2 regions of the Streptomyces sp. NPDC058671 genome follow, and region 2 is predicted to be linked to the other one. Evidence: riboswitches for the same ligand, from Rfam matches in the RefSeq annotation. Region 2 holds a riboswitch; the other holds the start of a gene.
The links. Region 2 has a riboswitch for S-adenosylmethionine ahead of thrC (threonine synthase). Riboswitches for the same ligand answer to the same signal wherever they lie in the genome.

Region 1: it holds a riboswitch for S-adenosylmethionine, as region 2 does, so the genes downstream of both, ACFWV2_RS31295 (aminotransferase class V-fold PLP-dependent enzyme) here and thrC (threonine synthase) in region 2, are expected to answer to the same signal.

What each region holds. Positions count from the first base shown of each region.
Region 1 covers NZ_JBHXSA010000038.1:13,940-17,322, reverse strand. Annotated here, with positions in the region: gene ACFWV2_RS31300 (Lrp/AsnC family transcriptional regulator) at 1-75, shown strand, start outside; gene ACFWV2_RS31295 (aminotransferase class V-fold PLP-dependent enzyme) at 147-1,577, opposite strand; SAM riboswitch class IV at 1,795-1,911, opposite strand; gene trpD (anthranilate phosphoribosyltransferase) at 1,994-3,058, opposite strand; gene ACFWV2_RS31285 (cytochrome bc complex cytochrome b subunit) at 3,192-3,383, opposite strand, start outside.
Region 2 covers NZ_JBHXSA010000003.1:307,386-310,768, reverse strand. Annotated here, with positions in the region: gene ACFWV2_RS05815 (hypothetical protein) at 1-892, opposite strand, end outside; gene ACFWV2_RS05810 (glucosyl-3-phosphoglycerate synthase) at 931-1,872, opposite strand; SAM riboswitch class I at 1,993-2,137, shown strand; gene thrC (threonine synthase) at 2,131-3,383, shown strand, end outside.

The DNA of each region.
Region 1 (3,383 bases), on a different contig from region 2:
GACACCCACGTCGCCTTCCGCACGTACTCCCAGCACGACCTGGAGGCGGCCTTCGCCATCGGTCTGGAGTCCTGAGACCTCGTGCGCGGCAGGACTGAAGGGGGCCTCCCGGTCGGGAGGCCCCCTTCACCCGTACGAGTGAGCGCTCAGCCGCGGTCGGGAACGCAGCGGCCGTCCTCGGTGCGGTAGTTCCACCGCGCGCCGTCGCGGACGAGTTCCTTCACCGCGCCGACGAACCGCTCCACGTGCTCGTCGGGCGTACCGGCGCCGAAGCTCACCCGGATGGCGTTGAGGGACCTCTCACCGGGCGCGGCCTCGGGGGCGCCGCACTCGCCCTGGGTCCCCGGGTCGCCGCCGAGCAGCGTGCGGACCAGCGGGTGGGCGCAGAAGAGTCCGTCGCGGACGCCGATGCCGTACTCGGCGGAGAGCGCGGCGGCGAAGTGGGAGCTGTTCCAGCCCTCCACGACGAAGGAGATGACGCCGACCCGGGGCGCGTCGTCGCCGAACAGCGACAGCACCTTCACCTCGGGGACCTCGGCGAGGCCCGCGCGGACCGTGGCGATCAGGTGCCGCTCCCGCGCGACGAGGGCGTCGAAGCCTGCTTCGGTGAGCGCCCTGCAGGCGGAGGCGATGGAGTACACGCCGATGACGTTCGGGGAGCCGGCCTCGTGGCGGGCCGCGGTGGTGTGCCACTCCACGTCCACCCCGCCGTCGGCCCGGCGCGCCACCCTGCGGGAGGCGCCGCCGCCCGCGAGGTAGGGCTCGGCGTCCTGGAGCCAGTCGGCGCGGCCGGCGAGGACGCCCGAGCCGAAGGGCGCGTACAGCTTGTGCCCGGAGAAGGCGATCCAGTCCACGTCCAGGTCCTGGACGGAGACCGGGTGGTGGGGCGCGAGCTGGGCGGCGTCGAGCACGATGCGGGCGCCGTGGGCGTGCGCGGCGGCGGCGAGCTCCTTCACCGGCCACAGCTCCCCGGTGACGTTGGAGGCGCCGGTGACGCAGACGAGCGCGGGGCTCGCGGGGCCTCCCGTGCCCGACCGGGTCCGGGAGTTCGGGGAGGGGTCGCGGTCGGCGAGGGCGCGCTCCAGGGTGGCGACGGCCTGCTCCGGGGTGCGCGGGGCGTCGAGGTAGGTGACGCGGGCGTCCTGCCACGGCAGCAGTGAGGCGTGGTGCTCGGTCTCGAAGACGAAGACCTGGCAGTCGGCGGGGAGGGTGGCGGCGAGCAGGTTGAGCGAGTCGGTGGTGGAGCGGGTGAAGACGACCTGGTCGTCGGGGCGGCAGTCGAGGAACTCGGCGACGGTGGCGCGGCTGTTCTCGAAGAGGTCGGTGGAGAGCTGGGAGAGATAACCGGCGCCGCGGTGGACGCTGCCGTAGTACGGGGCGTACGCGGCGACGTCGTCCCAGACCCGCTGGAGGGCCGGGGCGCTGGCCGCGTAGTCGAGCGCCGCGTAGGTCACGTCGCCGCCGGTGACGAGCGGGACGGTGACGTCCCGGCCGAGGACGGGCAGCGGGGCGGCGCAGCAGGAGTCGGCGGACTCGTCGGCGGCGGGGGCGACGGCGGCGTGAGTGCGTGCGGACATGGCGGTATCTCCCGGCGGGCGGTGCGGAATGGCTTCGGTGATCCGTACGCGGCCGGACGCGGCGGGGTACGGGTGATGCCTCGGAGACGTCGGGGGCGCACGCGGGTACGCGGAAGTGACCCTGTTCCGAGGGTGAAGTAGGGGCGGATTCGCCCTATCGCATTCGCTTGCTCACGGAAAAAGCTCCTCGAGAGACCAGGACCCCTGGTGTTCGAGGGGTCCGCGCTTGCCGTAGACCTCGCTGCCTACGGCCTGGTCATCACCCGGGGCACCCCGCCACGGACGGAGGGTTGCCGGACAGCAAGCCGGGGCCAAAACGCTGTCACTCGTGACCTGTAGGACATCCTGCCACATGATCGCCGAAGCGCAAGACCCCGGTCCGCATGCTGGACCGGGGTCGAACGGCGGTGCACGCGCTACGCGTTGCTGACGGCGATCCAGCGCTCCAGGGCCCGGCGGGCCGCGCCGGAGTCGATCGCCTCCGCGGCCTTGTCGATGCCGACGCGGATCTGCTCCGCGAGGGTGCCCTCCCCCGGGGCGAGCGCGACGAGCGCCGCCGCCGAGTTGAGCAGCACCGCGTCCCGTACCGGACCGGTCTCCCCCGCGAGCAGCCGGCGGGCGACGTCCGCGTTGTACGAGGCGTCCGCGCCGCGCAGGGCCTCCACCGGCACGAGGTCGATGCCGACGTCCCGGGGGTCGAAGGCCTCCTCCCGTACCGCGCCGTCGCGGACCACCCAGACCCGCGAGGTGGCGGTGGTGGTCAGCTCGTCGAGCCCGTCGTCGCCGCGGAAGACGAGCGCGGAGGAGCCGCGCTCGGCGAGCACCCCGGCCATGATGGGGGCCATCCGGGCGTCGGCGACACCGGTGGCCTGGGCCCGCACCCGGGCGGGGTTGGTGAGCGGACCGAGGAAGTTGAAGGTGGTCCGGATGCCGAGCTCCCTGCGGGCCGCGGCGACATGACGCAGCGCCGGGTGGAACTTCACCGCGAAGCAGAAGGTGATCCCGGCCTCCTCCGCGACCTCGGCGACCCGCCGCGGGGTCAGCTCCAGGTTGACGCCGAGCTTCTCCAGGACGTCGGAGGCGCCGGACGCGGAGGACGCGGCCCGGTTGCCGTGCTTGACGACCTTGGCTCCGGTGCCGGCCACGACGATCGCGGACATGGTCGAGATGTTGACGGTCTTGGCGCCGTCGCCGCCGGTGCCGACGATGTCGACGGAGGGGCCGGGCACCTCGATCGTGTTGGCGTGCTCGTACATGGTGCGCACGAGCCCCGAGATCTCCTCGACGGTCTCGCCCTTGGCGCGCAGGGCGACCGCGAACCCGGCGATCTGGGCGTCGGTGGCCTCGCCGCGCAGGATCCGGTCCATCGCCCAGGCGGTGTCCTCGGCGCTCTGGTCGCGGCCGGTCAGCAGACCGTCCAGGACGACGGGCCAGGAGCGGCCCGCCGACGTCGATCCTCCAGCGGGGGTCACAGCGCTCATGGCAGCTCCATCGTCGATTGCGCGCGCAACAGGTCATGGCCAGCCTATCGAGCCCCGGGGACGGCAAAGAGCCCCGTCCATCGAATGGACGGGGCTCTCGCCGTGGCGACCGGCAGGTCAGGAGTTCAGGTGATCAGTGGTGGCCGTGGCCGTCCTGGATCGCCTTGTACTCCTCGACCGTGGGCTTGGCGATCTGGCTGTCGTCGCCGTAGTAGCCCTTGTTGAGCTTGATCCGGAGCTTCTCCACGCGCCCGACCTTGCGCTCCACGCCGTTCTCGTCGACGGCCGGCGGCAGCGCCGCGGCCTCGTACTGCTCGTGCGCGGT
Region 2 (3,383 bases):
CCGCGCCCACGTCCTCAGCGACGAGGAGGTCGCGGACCGTGCCGGTGCGGCTCTCCCGGAGGTTCCTGCCGTCGACGAGGAACAGGGCGTCCGAGGCGCTCCAGCCGTCCCCGTACGCCGTCACGCTCGCCCGTACCGGGCCGGGCCCCCGCTCGAAGCCGTCGACGGTGATCGTGGTCGAGGGGGAGGTCGAGCGCTGGAGGACGTGCCCGCCGTAGACGTAGACCTTCCGCCGCTCGGGGGCGTGGACCGGGTCCGGCCCCGGGAACCGGTGGACGACCGTCAGGGACCAGCCCGCCACGCAGCCCTTGCCCGTGGGGGCCCAGACGTTGCCGACCGCGATCCGCGTGTCCGTGCCCGTGACGCCCTTGAAGGCGGCGGTCACGTCGGACTCGCCCGTGTAGTAGTGCGGGCCCTCGACGCCGGCCGGGTCGGTGACCATGCTGTCGAGGGAGACGGGGGTCGCGGGACCCGCGCCGACCTTGAGCACGGGGGCGGTCGTCGCGGGGTCGCCGGGCGAGCGGACGGCGTCCGCGCCCGAGAGGTCGCAGCGGCCCAGGCGCGCGCCGCTCGGCCCCGTGTACGTGCCGTCGTTCCCGCCCCAGAACAGCCGGGCGTACGCCACCTCGGCGCCCGCCGGTAGCACGACGCGGCCGGTGCTGGAGCCGTAACCGCCGCCGGCGCCGGTGCCTCCGCCGGTGGTGCCGGTCCTGGCGGCCGTCACCGTGTCGCCGATCGTGGCGAAGTCGCCGTACAGCGACGCGTCGTACCGCTTGCCGAAGGGCTCGACCACGTCGGCCGCGACCGGTCCGGCGGCGGTGAGCGCGAGCGAGCCCGTCATCAGTGCGACGGCCGCGAGTACCTTTCCCAGGTGATGTTGTCTGAAGCGCATAAAAGGGCAATGTAGGCAAAACACATCATCATGGGGCGTTACGCCACGCGGCGGCGCGCGTACTCCACGATCTCGGCCATCGGCGGCCGCTCCTCCGTGTCCACCGCGTACGTCCGCGGCGTGAACCCCGACTCACCCCGCTCGAACTGGGTCAGCCACGGCCGCACCAGATGTCCCCGCGAAAGCCGCAGCTGCGCCGTCCGGTAGATCGCCGCCGCCATCCGGCCGAGCGCCAGCCCGTCCTGGTGGCGGTGCTTGCGGACCCCCACGTCCACCTGTGCGAGCGCGTCCAGGCCCACCGTGTGCAGCGCGTCGACCAGCAGCGCCAGCTCCACTCCGTAACCGACCGGGAACGGCAGCCGTTCGAGCAGCGAACGGCGGGCCGCGTACTCCCCGCCCAGCGGCTGCACGAAACCGGCCAGCTGCGGCCAGTGCAGGTTGAGCAGCGGGCGTGCCACCAGCTCCGTGACGCGACCGCCCTGACCAGGGGTGTCGTTGAACGGGCGGTCGTACATCGCCTTCACGAGGTCCACGTCCGGGTCGGTGAGCAGCGGGCCCACGATCCCCGTCACGAAGTCCGCGGAGAAGTCCCGCAGGTCCGCGTCCACGAAACAGACGACGTCCCCACTGGTCACCATCAGTGACCGCCACAGGACCTCGCCCTTGCCCGGCACCGCCGGTATCCGGGGGAGGATCGCGTCCCGCGCGACCACCCGCGCCCCGGCCTCGGCCGCCACCTCCGCCGTACGGTCCGTGGACCCCGAGTCGATCACCACCAGCTCGTCGACGAGCGGCGCCGCCCCGCCCATCAGCTCGCGCCGGATCACGGTGACGATGTCCCCGACCGTCGCCTCCTCGTTCAGCGCGGGCAGCACCACGCTGACCTTCGTCCCGCGCTTGGCGGCGAGAACCCGCTCCAGCGGTCGATCGGCCACGGACCAGGACCGCCGGTCCAGCCAGCGCTCCACCTCATCCAGCACGTGATCTCCATCTCGCGGTTCGGACGACCATCTCGACCGTCCATGCCTTCGGTTACAGTCTTGAACAACGCGGACGCCCGATGCATGTCGGGGTGCCGCCCGCGTCACACAACCGAATACCGCTCATCCAGAGGGGCAGAGGGAAACGGCCCGTTGAAGCCCCGGCAACCCTCCAGTCAGCAGCTCGTACTCCAGCGAGGTCCCTGACTAGGGAAGGTGCCAAATCCGTCTCATGGCGAAAAATTCGTCATGGGAAAGATGAGGAGAAAGGGCCTCGCCTCCATGGCTGTACAGACCGTCACCCCCGCCACCACCGTCGACCTCGGTCCCGCGTCCGGGCTTTCCTGTCGCGAATGCGGTGAAGTGTTCGCGCTCGGCCCGATCTTCGCCTGCGAACTCTGTTTCGGACCTCTCGAAGTGGCGTACGACCTCCCCACCGGTGACCCCGAGGCGCTGCGCAAGCAGATCGAGGCCGGCCCCGCCAACATCTGGCGGTACGCCCCCCTGCTGCCCGTCCCCGCCGACGTCGCCGACAAGCCGAACCTGAACCCGGGCTGGACCAAGCTCGTCCAGGCGGACAACCTCGCCCGCGAGATCGGCGTCGCCCCCGGCAAGCTCTTCGTCAAGGACGACTCCGGCAACCCGACCCACTCCTTCAAGGACCGGGTCGTCGCCCAGGCCATCGAGGCCGCCCGCGCCTTCGGCTTCACCACCCTGTCCTGCTCCTCCACCGGCAACCTGGCCGGCGCCGTCGGCGCCGCCGCCGCCCGTGCCGGCTTCCGCTCCTGCGTGTTCATCCCGCACGACCTGGAGCAGGGCAAGGTCGTCATGGCCGGTGTCTACGGCGGTGACCTCGTCGCCATCGAGGGCAACTACGACGACGTCAACCGCTTCTGCTCGGAGCTCATCGGCGACCCGCTCGGCGAGGGCTGGGGCTTCGTGAACGTCAACCTCCGCCCGTACTACGGCGAGGGCTCCAAGACGCTGGCGTACGAGATCTGCGAGCAGCTCGGCTGGGTCATCCCCGACCAGCTCGTCATCCCGATCGCCTCCGGCTCGCAGCTCACCAAGATCGACAAGGGTCTCCAGGAGCTCATCAAGCTGGGCCTCGTCAAGGACAAGCCGTACAAGATCTTCGGCGCCCAGGCCGAGGGCTGCTCCCCGGTCTCCGTCGCCTTCAAGGCCGGCCACGACGTCGTCCGCCCGCAGAAGCCGAACACGATCGCCAAGTCGCTCGCCATCGGCAACCCGGCCGACGGCCCGTACGTCCTCGACATCGCCCGCCGCACCGGCGGCGCCGTGGAGGACGTGAACGACGAGCAGGTCGTCGACGCGATCAAGCTGCTCGCGCAGACCGAGGGCATCTTCGCCGAGACCGCGGGCGGCGTGACCGTCGGCGTCGCGAGGAAGCTCGTCGAGAACGGGCTGATCGACCCGAACCTCACCACCGTCGTCCTCAACACCGGCGACGGACTCAAGACCCTGGACGCGGTGGCCGACACCTCTCAGGC